DNA from 2 places in the Endozoicomonas sp. ALB032 genome. Region 1 is predicted to be linked to the other one. Evidence: predicted binding sites of a transcription regulator. Region 1 holds the regulator's gene; the other holds the start of a gene.
The links. Region 1 encodes sigma-54, which starts transcription at its own class of promoters, with help from an activator protein. Its sites were predicted from a motif close to TGGCACNNNNNTTGCTNT; they were not measured.
Positions count from the first base shown of each region.

Region 2: a site for sigma-54 is predicted at 5,158-5,175, ahead of urtA (urea ABC transporter substrate-binding protein). Genes of this name have one in related genera too.

Region 1 is NZ_JBLYNW010000001.1:93,664-100,280, forward strand. Features, by position in the region: gene lptC (LPS export ABC transporter periplasmic protein LptC) at 274-846, shown strand; gene lptA (lipopolysaccharide transport periplasmic protein LptA) at 830-1,417, shown strand; gene lptB (LPS export ABC transporter ATP-binding protein) at 1,518-2,243, shown strand; gene ACO6VG_RS00360 (RNA polymerase factor sigma-54) at 2,501-3,856, shown strand; gene hpf (ribosome hibernation-promoting factor, HPF/YfiA family) at 4,027-4,338, shown strand; gene ACO6VG_RS00370 (PTS sugar transporter subunit IIA) at 4,353-4,805, shown strand; gene rapZ (RNase adapter RapZ) at 5,071-5,928, shown strand; gene ACO6VG_RS00380 (HPr family phosphocarrier protein) at 5,928-6,197, shown strand; gene mgtE (magnesium transporter) at 6,386-6,617, shown strand, end outside.
Region 2 is NZ_JBLYNW010000001.1:1,076,366-1,082,982, reverse strand. Features, by position in the region: gene ACO6VG_RS03265 (ABC transporter ATP-binding protein) at 1-730, opposite strand, end outside; gene urtC (urea ABC transporter permease subunit UrtC) at 723-1,871, opposite strand; gene urtB (urea ABC transporter permease subunit UrtB) at 1,935-3,560, opposite strand; gene urtA (urea ABC transporter substrate-binding protein) at 3,806-5,113, opposite strand; gene ACO6VG_RS03245 (urease accessory protein UreD) at 5,400-6,332, shown strand; gene ACO6VG_RS03240 (urease subunit gamma) at 6,398-6,617, shown strand, end outside.

The DNA.
Region 1 (6,617 bases):
ACAGCGATACCTTTCCATTCAAGCGTTTCTTTGACGACAAGAAAGCACTACCGTTCAACTCTTCTTACGTAAGGCCGACAGCGAGTGTCTAGTATTTGAAAACATTCGTCTGCAGCCCCTGATGATCAAATAAAATCATGGTAAACTGAATTCATTTGCTGCGAAAATGCTGCCGACTGCACAAACCGGGCATCATTTTCCTGAATGGCCTTCTTTTGTCGGTATCTGCCTTTGCAGACTCTGACCAGATTGTGACCCGGAGCCAATGATCTGATGCCCAATCGGAACCTGATAATGATTGCTTTTCTGATGCTGATAATGGTCGGAGTTGGCTATTGGGCTTATGACAGCAAACTCCATGTTGGGGTTCAGAAAAAACAGCCTCTGGTTCGTGAGAACGCTGACTACTATTTCATTGACACCAGGGTCACCCAGTACAACAAAGAGGGCGAACTGGATTACATACTGGTCTCAGACAGTATCACCCATTACCCGCACAATGACACAACGTTGCTGCAAACCCCTCATCTGGAGAATTTCAATACCCCCGGAAAACCCATGGTGGCCGACGCCCTCTATGGCAAACTGTTGCCCGGCAGCGAGGATATAGAGCTCTGGGATGATGTGGTGATGACCCAGACGAACCTCGGCAATGGTAGTAAGGTTCGAATAGACACTGATTTCATGACCATATACTCTGAAAAGGATCTGGCAGTCACTGATCGACCGGTACTGATCACCAACGACACTGGACGTACGCGCGCCATTGGTATGGAGGCTTTCTTCAAGGAGAGTCTGGTTAAACTCAAGTCTAGGGTAAGAGGATTTCATGAGCCAAAGCCATGAACAGGCCAAGCGCCTTGATCCAAATGAGCGGCCAGACAGAAAGAGTCGTCGCAGAGGGGTCGAATATTACCTGATGCTGGGGGCCACGGTTCTGCTTCCAGTCATGGCACAAGCATTGCCATCTGACCGGCAGAAGCCTATTGAGATCGAGTCCAACACCGCCGATATCGATAACAAGAAAGGTGTATCCATCTATAAAGGCAATGTTGTGATGATTCAGGGCACCACCCGAATTACCGGAGACAAGGTGACCATCTATTCCGTCCAGCAGGAAGTTAAAAAAATTGTGGCAGAAGGCGACAAGGAAAGAGCTTACTACGAAGAACAGCAACCTGATGATCAGGGCATTCTGAAAGCCTGGGGTCATACTATCGATTATCAGGTGGCTGGCGATAAGATCCAACTGATCAAGCAGGCGCAGTTGACCCAGAAGGGTGATACCTTCACAGGTGAACGCATTGATTATGACCTGACCAAACAGACCGTGAATGCCAAGGGCAGTGAGAACAAAAGCAACCCGGATGGTCGGGTCAAAATGATTTACCAACCCAAACCTGAGAGCAAGCAGTAGTACTCATATCCCATTACACTCACTGCTCAACGACTGAACAGGCTTGAAAGGGCTGCCAGAAAAACGACAGCTAACTTTTAAACAGGAAGACAAACTCCGGATGGCAACGCTTAAGGCAGAACATCTCAGTAAAAGCTACAAAGGCAGACAGGTCGTCAAAGATGTATCTCTGGCTGTCGACAGTGGTCAAATTGTCGGACTTCTTGGCCCCAACGGGGCAGGTAAAACTACCTGCTTCTACATGATTGTAGGTCTCGTAAAAGCAGACGGTGGACAGGTTGACCTTAGTGGCCAGAGTTTAACTCACGAACCTATGCATGGCCGGGCCAGAGCTGGCGTAGGTTATCTGCCACAGGAAGTTTCTATTTTCAGGAAATTGACGGTCACCGATAACCTGCTCTCGATATTGGAAACCCGTTCCGACCTTTCCCGGAAAGATCGCATCGCAAAAATGGAGTCATTGCTGGAAGAGTTTAATATCAATCATATCAGGGACAATCCGGGTATGAGCCTTTCCGGTGGTGAAAAGCGCAGGGTAGAAATTGCCCGAGCTCTTTGCACTGACCCAAAATTTATTCTGCTCGATGAACCCTTTGCCGGTGTTGACCCCATTTCTGTTGGTGACATCAAGGCCATTATCACGCACCTGAAAGCCCGGGACATCGGAGTCCTGATTACCGACCACAATGTCCGGGAGACACTGGATATCTGCGAGAAGGCCTACATTGTCAGCGAAGGCACTATTATTGCCGAGGGTGATAGTCAGACTGTCCTGGCTAATCAAAAGGTTCGTGACGTTTATCTCGGGCATCAGTTCAGTCTCTGATCATCTCTTGACTGGTCTCGCGAAAGAAGCGGGCAAAGATGTTGAGCTGATTTATTTTCATACTCTTGTTCTGAATGTTGCATGGCTGACTTGATGAATCACTTTCCCGAAGCTTCAGATGTGATTATAATCCCAGTGACATGGAGAGTAGCCCAATCAAAATAATGAGCAGACACTGAGATATAACTGTCAGGCGCTGATGGCATCAAATCTGGCACCCTCAGTGCAGACACCGAAGTAAAGGTATACAGTTGCCTATGAAGCCATCCTTACAGCTAAAAATGGGCCAGCAGCTGACCATGACACCTCAGCTGCAGCAGGCCATAAGGCTTCTGCAACTTTCCACTCTGGACCTTCAGCAGGAAATCCAGGAAGTTCTTGAATCCAATCCGATGCTGGAGTCTGAAGAGTCCGTTGAAGAACCACCTGCATCTGGTGATGAAGGGGAACAGCCTGTTGACTTCAATGAAAAAGCAGAACAGCCCCCGGAACCAGAAGAGCCCCAGTGGGCTGACAGCATACCCAATGACCTGCCCGTTGACTCCGGATGGGATGATGTCTATTCCAGCCTGCCCGCTGCAACCGATGAGGAACATGATCCTTTTGCCCGCTCCCGGGCCAATGAGTCCCTCCAGGACTATCTGGAATGGCAGTTAAACCTGACTCCCATGACTGACAGAGACAGGCTGATGGGCCTGGCTGTGATCGAAGCCATCAATAATGACGGGTACCTCACTCACTCCCTGGAAGAAATTTATCTCTCGCTACAGGAACAGGTAGAGGAACTGGCGTTTGAAGAACTTCAGGTCATGCAACGACGGATTCTTCACTTTGATCCGGTGGGTTGTGCCAGCGCCAACCTGAAAGAATGTCTCGAAGTTCAACTCAATCAACTGCCACAAGAAACCCACTTCCTGAAAGAAGCACGTCTGCTGATCCAGAATCATCTACAGGCTCTGGGTAGTCGTGACTATGCCCAAATCATGCGGCGTACCCGTCTCAAAGAACATCAACTGAGGGAAGCCCTTAGCCTTGTTCAAAGCCTCAACCCGAGGCCCGGATCAGAAATCGGCCAGGCGGACACGGAATACGTCACCCCCGATATTTCGGTCACCAAAGTCAGGGACCGCTGGGCGGTTGATCAGCTGCAGGAAGCCCGCTGGTTTCTGAAAAACCTGCAAAGTCGTAACGAAACCTTACTGAAAGTAGCGGGCAAGATTGTTGAATTTCAGAAAGATTTTCTGGAGCAGGGTGAGCAGGCCATGAAGCCCCTGGTGTTGGCAGACATTGCTCAGGCAGTGGATATGCACGAGTCCACTATTTCCAGGGTCACTACACAGAAATACATGCACACTCCAAGAGGCGTGTTTGAGCTGAAATACTTTTTCTCCAGCCATGTCAGCACAGCCACTGGTGGAGAGTGCTCATCAACAGCCATCAGAGCCTTGATTAAAAAACTGGTATCCGATGAAAACCCTAAAAAACCACTGAGTGATAACAAAATCGCCGGCTTGCTGGGGGACCAGGGGATCAAAGTGGCCAGGAGAACCATCGCCAAATATCGTGAATCAATGAATATACCGCCATCGAATGAACGCAAGCAGCTTATCTGAGCCTTCAGCGATTGAGGTAACAAGCCCTTATACCACAAATCGCCCCATAGATTTTTTGTCTCAGAACAGCGCTAACTGTCATTGACAGTGATAGACTTTCAATCAGGGTTGCCCGTACAATCCCGGGGGCAGTCCAATGTCGAGAATCGGGATCAGCAGGAGAGCGTTACATGCAAGTCAACATCAGTGGACATCATGTAGAGGTGACTGAGGCTCTGAAAGATTATGTCACCAAGAAACTCGACCGCCTTGCCGCCCACTTTGATCAGATTACAAACGTTCAGGTCACTCTGAGTGTTGAGAAACTGAAGCACAAAGTGGAAGCGACTCTACATGTTCGTAGGGCGGATATTAATGCAACCGCTGAGGCTGAAGATATGTACGCTGCCATTGATGACATGTCGGACAAACTGGATCGACAACTGGTAAAACACAAAGAGAAAACGCTTGACCGGCTACAGGGTGCCAACGGCCGCCTGTAAGCATCGATCGTTGTATGATTATTGAAAACATTCTAACCCCCGGGCGCACCCTCTGCGATGTGCAGGGGGCCAGCAAAAAGAAAATCCTGGAAATTGTTGCGGAAATCATCAATGAGCATGTTCCCGCTATCAAAACCAAGGATCTGTTTAACAAGCTGATTAACAGAGAGCGACTCGGTACCACCGGTTTGGGCAAAGGCATAGCCCTGCCTCACTGTCGCTCCAGTGCTTGTCAGCATCCTACCGGACTTCTGATCAAACTGTCTGAACCCATAGATTTTGACTCTGTGGACAAGCAGCCGGTCGATCTGGTGTTCGCACTTATTGTTCCGGAAGAAAATACTCAGGAACATCTCAATATATTGCAGGCTGTCGCTGAGCGCTTTCAATCAGAAGTATTGTTAAGTCAGATGCGAGCGGCAGAAAATTCCGAGGCACTTTACAGCATCATCTGTTCCCCCGTTTAACGACTGTAGATAAAAAATATTTTGCTTGCTGATCTGATAACAGAAGCAGGCAAAATGTTTCTTGCTCAGAAATCCTTTCTTCTTCACTTTTGTCACTACAAAGCCTATTTATCCTTCAAAACTGCATGGAATAGAAATATCCGGACTATGCTAGAAATAAAAGAAAGCGACTGGTTCTAATCTCATTAGGTTTTGATAGACTTGCCTCACTCGGAACCAGGTGAGAGACCTGTTTACACAGTCAAACAATCGGGAAGGACACACCATGAAGCTGGTCATCATCAGTGGACGTTCAGGCTCCGGCAAAAGCTCCGCCCTTCACGCCCTTGAAGATGAGGGTTTTTACTGTGTAGACAACCTTCCTGCCAGCATGCTGAATGATCTGCCAACCAATCTTAAAAGCAACCTGGTCGAACCGCACCGTATGGCTGTCAGCCTCGATGTTCGTAATGTGCCCGGCTCTCTGGAACGCTTCCCGACATTGTTGGAAAAGTTGAAAAAACAGGGGGTTGAGTGTCAAGTAATCTTTCTCGACGCAGACAGCAACACCCTGATGAAGCGCTATAGTTCGACACGCCGTCGCCATCCTCTGAGCAATGACAAGGTTTCCCTGACAGAAGCCATTAATCTGGAAAAGAAACTGCTGGCCCCACTGGCTGAAGAAGCTGATATTAGGCTGGACACTTCGCCACTGTCTGTCCATGAAATCAGAGAACAGATAAGACAACGACTCTGCGGCTCCACCAGCAAAAGTATGACCCTGATGATCCAGTCCTTTGGCTTCAAGCACGGTATGCCAGTTGATGCCGACTACGTCTTTGATGTTCGCTGTCTGCCTAATCCTTTCTGGGTTGAAGCCTTAAGATCCTTCACTGGTCAGGATCAGCCAGTTAAAGATTTTCTGGCATCAGAACCCATGGTGAATGAGATGTTTGAAGATCTCAGCACATTCGTGGAAAAATGGTTACCAAGGTTCGAATCCGGACAGCGCAGTTATATGACGATTGCGATCGGATGTACCGGGGGGCAGCACCGTTCCGTATTTATTAGTGAAAAACTGGGCGAGTGGCTCAAAGAACGTTTTGACTGTGTTCAGGTCAGACATCGGGAGCTTTCCAAATAATGATCCAGAAGCAGATCACCATTATTAATAAACTTGGTTTACATGCTCGGGCAGCATCCAAATTTGTTTCTACAACGACGGCTTTTGCCAGCCAGGTGAAGGTGAGCTTTAACGGCCGTGAAGTGGATGGGAAAAGTATCATGGCCGTCATGATGCTGGCTGCTGGAAAAGGCTCTGTCCTTGATTTGACATTTGAAGGCCATGATGAAGAAGAGGCCTGTTCGGCTCTGTGCAATCTGATCAATGATTTTTTTGAAGAGGGTGAGTAGTCACCCTTTTCATCATTAAATCCCTGTTTATACTGGTCTCTCGAAAAGCTTTGCCAGAGATTGAAAGCCCGGCAAAGCTAACAAAGAATGACATGTGAAATGACTGAGTCTGACTATCAGACTTGATGGTTAAAAGAACAGAAGTTCGATACTCAGACACTTCTACCAAAAAAACCGGATACGCATCTATGGTTCAACAGCTACAACTGAGTATCGGAGACAAGGCATTTCAGGAGCTCAACGAAGCCCTTGAGCACGGTGTTTCTCCTGAACTCAGGCGTATGCTGAATGGTCTTCCGGCTCCGGATGCGGCACACCTGCTTGAATCTTCCCCTCCCAAACTTCGCAGCCTTCTCTGGCGCCTGATCGATCGAGAGATGGAAGGCGACGTATTGCAGGAGCTGAGCGACGAAGTCCGGC
Region 2 (6,617 bases), 980 kb from region 1:
AGTCAAGCGCTTTGATAAAGGCCATGTCATGCTCGACGACCACGACGCTTCGCTCTTCAGACAATTCTCGAAGCAGGTCAGCGGTTCTGAAGGTTTCTTCATCTGTCATACCGGCTGCAGGCTCATCAATCAGAAGAAGCTCGGGGTCCTGAAGCAATAACATACCGATTTCAAGCCACTGCTTCTGACCGTGAGACAGGGATGCTCCAATAAAGTCACGGCGATCCTGAAGGCGGATTCTGCCGAGTGTTTTGTCAATCTTTCTATGACCCTCTGCAGAAAGAGCTTTGAACATAGACTCAAAAGGTGAACGACGACCTTTAAGAGCCAGCTCCAGATTTTCCCAGACCGTCAGGCTCTCGATGACAGAAGGTTTCTGAAACTTTCGGCCAATTCCCAGATTGGCCACTTCTGCTTCATCGTGTTGGGTGAGATCGATAGAACCTCTTGAAAGCCTTGAGCGGCTCTTGTTAAGCAGCCTTGAGCGGCTCTTATTAAGCAGCCTTGAGCGGTTTTTATTAAACAGCACCTCTCCGCTATCAGGTCGGGTTTTACCAGTGATGACGTCCATCATGGTGCTTTTACCGGCACCATTAGGGCCAATGATGGCCCTGAGTTCACACTGGTTGATTAAAAAAGACAGGCTGTTCAGGGCTTTGAAGCCATCAAAGCTGACTGTCACATTGTCAAGATAGAGAAGAGTGTTATCCGATATATGTTTATCAACCACGATCGGCTACCTCCTGTTCCCGAGTCCGGGCTGATGGTTTCAAAAACTTTTCACGAACTTGACTGAATAAACCAACAACGCCCTTGGGTAACCAGAGTGTTGTGACGACAAACAGTGCACCCAGTGCAAACAGCCAGGCATCGGGCATCGCTCCGGTAAACCAGGTTTTGGCATAATTAACGAGCAGTGCGCCTATGATTGCACCATAGAGTGTTCCTCTGCCACCAACGGCCACCCAGATCACCAGTTCAATAGAGTTGACGGGGGAGAACTCACCCGGATTAATAATGCCTACCTGTGGCACATAAAGTGCGCCTGCAATGCCGGCCAACACAGCAGAAACCACAAAAGCAACCAGCTTGTAATGTTCAACCCGATAACCCATAAAGCGGGTTCTGCTTTCGGCATCTCTGACAGCCATCAGAACTCTTCCGTAACGGGAATTCACCAGCCATCGACAAATCAGGTAGCCCAGTCCCAGGGCCAGCGCTGAAAACATCAACAGAGCGACACGGGTTGTATCACTTTGCAGGCTGAAGCCCAGAATATCTTTAAAGTCGGTCAGGCCATTGTTGCCACCAAAACCGAAATCATTCTGGAAGAACATCAGCATCAGGGCATAAGTCAGTGCCTGAGTAATGATGGACAGATAGACGCCGGTGACCCTGGAACGGAATGCCAGCCAGCCAAACAGGAAAGCGAGAATGCCGGGAACCACAGCCACCATCACAATAGTAAACAAGAAAGAATCAAAACCCTGCCAGTACCAGGGCAGTTCCTGCCAGCTTAAAAACACCATGAAGTCCGGCAGCTCAGGATTGCCATAGACACCACGGTCACCAATCTGACGCATCAGGTACATCCCCATGGCATAGCCACCGAGGGCAAAAAAGGCACCATGGCCGAGACTGAGGATGCCGCAATAACCCCAGACCAGATCGAGAGCCAGGGCCAGAAGGCCGAGACAGAGATATTTTCCAAGCAGCGTGACGGTATAACTGCTGACATGCAGGGCAGAGCCTTCAGGTGCCAGAAGGTTGAGTCCACAGACCATGATGCTAATGACAAAAACCGCGATCAAAAGCCATTTGCCTGCTGGATCGTCGAGAAGAAAACGACTAAGAGGACCTTTTCCATGCATCTTTTGCCTATGGCTGTTTTTTGGCTCATGGCTCTTTGACGACAATGTTACAGAACTCACGGATCAATCCTCCACCGCACGACCCTTGAGGGCGAACAGGCCTTTGGGTCTTTTCTGAATAAACAGAATAATGAAAATCAGTACCAGGATTTTGGCAACGACTGCACCTGCCCAGGGTTCCAGCAACTTATTGACGACACCCAGGCTCATGGCTGCCACCAGTGTGCCCCAGAGATTTCCAACACCACCAAAGACCACCACCATGAAAGAGTCGATGATGTAGTTCTGGCCGAGATTTGGACCCACATTGGTTAACTGGGACAGGGCAACACCAGCAACGCCGGCAATACCGGAACCAAGGCCAAAGGTCAGTGCGTCAATACGGTGGGTGGGAATACCCATAGAGTTGGCCATGGCGCGATTCTGGGTAACTGCCCGCACATTCAAACCAAATCGGGTGTAGCGCAGGATAAACAACAGAGTCAGAAAGACGGCCAGACTGAAGCCAATGATGTAGACCCGGTTCCAGGTCAGAGATAAAGCTTCATTGATCACCCAGGAGCCGCTTAACCATTCCGGTGTTGAGACTGCCTGGTTCAGGGGAGAGAAGACGGTTCTTACGGCCTGTTGCAGTATCAGACTGATACCAAAAGTGGCTAGAAGCGTTTCCAGTGGGCGACCATAAAGGTGACGTATGACCAGTCGCTCAATCAAAATACCGACGGTACCAGCAACAACAAAGGCGGCAGGAATGGCAATAAACAGAGATTGTTCCAAGAATGATGGAAAAGCTGATTGAATGACAAAAGTCGTATAAGCGCCAAGCATCATCATTTCGCCATGGGCCATGTTGATAACCCCCATAACACCAAAAGTGATCGCCAGACCAATGGCAGCCAGAAGTAATACCGAACCCAGACTCAAGCCAAAGAAAACACTTTCTATTGCGGAGTAGTACTCCTGTCTTCGATCCATGTCGGCCAGTGCGGTGTCTATGCCCAGAAGAATTTCTTTGTTCTTAGTCTCTGTTTTCGCTGATTCCAATACTGAACGAACGAAAGGGTCATCAGACTCAGACAGAATTTCAAGGCTTTGGAGCTTGAGTTCATCACTACCCTGTTGGATCTGATATAAGGCAACCGCTGTTGTCAGAGCTGAATGAACATCCTCATCGGACTCCTTCTCCAGCATGGTTTTGAGAATGGCCAATGTGTCAGCCTGAAGGTTTCTGGATGTTTCCTTAACTGCCTGAAGGCGCTTTTCCGGGTCTTCAGACTTGAGGTCCCAGAGAGCCAGAGCGGTTCTGATGGAGTTTCGCAGCCGGTTATTGATTCTGATTTTTTTCAAGCTGCGCTTTTTGACTTCACCCAGGGCTTCATCGGTAATCGGGTCAGCAATGAGATACAGTCGACCTGACTTATTGCCCGTGACCAGACGACCCGTGCTCTTTTCAATAAACAGTTGGCCAGATAACCAGAGGGTTAACAGTTTCTGGCTTTTATCATCACCTTTGGCAGAGAGATGGGTTACGGTGGTCTCCAGTTTGTCCCATGACTTCTCACTCAATTGTCTGGCCAGCTCTTCATTGCTTGTGGTGTTGCTATTGGCCAGAGCCTGTGAGGATGAGACAAAGACAAAAAGAAGACAGAGGCATACTAAAGGCAATACTTGCCAGAGTCTCCAGGTCATAAAATTTCCAGTGAATAACTATGTGTTGGCCTGTCTTGTATTGGACAGGCGTTTGGTGATGGCATGAAAAAACTAACTTCTCATGCCATGTGATACCAATCGAACTTTCTAACTCCCTATTGCGCTGAAGATTTGGGCTTTAATCCTGCGTTGGCGATCGTCGCCTTGTCTTAAGGCTCAAATCTCCATGCTCATTACGGGAGTTAGAGAGCACTATTGCTATGACTTCAACAAAAGACGACTAATCAGTAGTTCTGACCAGAGCAGACACCTGATTCCAGGTTGTAGTTGCCGCACTTGATCGGGGCTGACCAGTCAGCAACAATTTTCGAGCTTTCGGGCAGATATTGAGTCCAGGCATCACCAATGACGCCCCCTTTGGTTTCCCAGACAATTTCAAACTGGCCATCGTCCTGAATTTCGCCAATCAATACCGGTTTGGTCAGGTGATGGTTGGTGTTCATCACTGCAATACCACCCGTCAGGTTGGGAACAGTGATGCCATACATGGCCGAACGGACGGCATCAACGCTGGTGGTTCCTGCTTTTTCAACGGCTTTTGTCCACATGTTGAAGCCAATATAAGTGGCTTCCATTGGATCATTGGCAACACGCTCTTCATTCTTGGTAAAGGTCTGCCAGGTTTCGATGAACTCATCGTTGATATCACTCTCGGCGCTCATAAAGTAGTTCCAGGCTGCCAGGTGGCCTACCAGAGGTGCAGTATCTATACCTGACAGCTCTTCTTCACCAACAGAGAAGGCAATCACCGGAATCTGTTCAGCAGCAATGCCCTGATTAGCCAGTTCTTTATAGAAAGGTACGTTGGCGTCGCCATTAATGGTGGAAATAACCGCCGTTTTTTGACCAGCTTTACCAAACTTCTTGATATCAGAAACAATGGTCTGCCAGTCAGAGTGACCAAAAGGCGTGTAATTGATCATGATGTCCGACTCTTTGATACCCTTGCTCTTCAGGTAGGATTCCAGAATCTTGTTGGTGGTTCTCGGGTAGACGTAATCAGTACCGGCCAGAACAAAACGTTTGACGCTGCCGCCCTCTGAACTCATTAGATAATCAACCGCAGGAATAGCCTGCTGGTTAGGCGCTGCGCCGGTGTAGAAAACGTTTTTGGATGACTCTTGTCCCTCATACTGAACCGGGTAGAACATCAGGCCGTTTAACTCTTCAACCACTGGCAGAACTGATTTTCTGGATACGGAAGTCCAGCCGCCAAAAATGACATCGACTTTTTCTTTTGCCAGCAGCTCACGCGCTTTTTCTGCAAACAGAGGCCAGTCAGAGGCAGGATCAACAACAACCGCTTCGAGTTTCTTACCCAGTAGTCCACCTTTCTTATTCTGCTCGTCCACCATCATTAAAACAGTGTCTTTTAATGTGGTTTCACTGATCGCCATGGTGCCTGACAGAGAATGTAAAACACCTACCTTGATGGTCTCTGCAGCCTGGGATATGACCGAAAAAGAGAGGGCGGCGGTTGCTGCAGAAGCTACAACCAGGCCCTTCGAGAGTTTTTTGAGGGAGCTCTTCATAGTTTTTATTAATCCTGTTTTTTATCCTTATGTGCGACAGTGTGACAGCAATGTGCATGCCAATATATTAAGTAACTGTCGTTCATTAGGAAAAGCTCTCACTTCTAACAGTTGAGTTAGAGTTAATTTCTTAATATCGTCTTGACAGTAGATGCCTTATTTCAGAACATCCTCGATCACCAATATGGTGCCTATGTATTTTTTTGGTGCTATTTAAGCTGACTTTATGGTCAAGAATGTCAGCAGTCGTATAAAAATAAAATGGAACATCTTTTGCAGGCCAGAGATGACCTTTAACAGTAAGGGCAGAAGTATGGGGCTGGCATTCAATCGACACTCTATCCCGCGATCCAACCCGGATACTGATTCCAATCAGGGTGACGTTGCGTCCGGAGACAGCGGCTGGCGTGCCGGAATTGCTGTGGAGCTGAAATACATGGACGGCCATACCCGCATGGGCCGCACGCGCCATTATGGTCCCCTGCGGATTCAACGTCCGTTCTGGCCAGAAGGTAAAGACCTGGCGCATCTCTATATTCTTCACCCGCCAGGAGGGTTGGTGGCCGGTGATGAGCTGATTCAGAGTTTTGAAGCCCACTCTGGTGCATCCGGACTGGTGACTACTCCTGCTGCAGGGAAAGTCTACTTTAATGGTAATGGCCGTCTTCAGAAACAGCTGACGTCCATGGTCGTTCAAGACAATGCCTGTCTTGAATGGTTGCCTCAGGAAACTATTATTTTCAATGGTGCAGAAGCGGAACTGAATACATCCATTGAGTTGGACGGCAATGGCTGCTACGCAGGCTGGGATATCGTTTGTCTTGGTCGTAAAGCCAGTGGCGAAGCCTTTGAGCAGGGCAGGGTGATCCAGAATCTTCACCTCACTCGTAACGATCAGCCACTTTATCGAGAAAGGCTGGAGCTGGCAGCGGGCTCACCTCTTGCTCAGTCCGTTCTTGGTCTTAATGGCCAGCATGTATTCGGTACACTGCTCATGACCTTTGAACAAGACCCCGGTTGTGATCATCTGCATGAAAGGCTGGAAGCCTGCGGAGGCTCTAAATGTACAGCCATTACCTGGCGAAACGGGGTTTTTATTGCTCGCTATCTGGGCAGCTCACCTGAACAGGCCAGAACACTGTTTACCTGGCTTTGGAATGAGCTCCGTGGCCAATTGAATGGCCGGAAAGGTTGTAAGCCCAGAATCTGGAATACCTGATTGTTGATGCCTATAACCTACCAATAGCGCATTAAAAGACCACAAGGATAAATTGGAGGGCTCTCATGGAGCTGACCCCCAGAGAAAAAGACAAATTGCTGTTATACACAGCGGCACTGGTTGCTGAACGTCGCCTTGGCAGGGGAGTAAAGCTGAATTACCCGGAGTCCATTGCGCTGATTTCGATGCACATAATGGAGGGCGCCAGAGACGGCAAGACAGTTGCTCAGCTGATGAATGAAGGGCGTGAAATCCTCACCCGTGACCATGTCATGGAAGGCATTC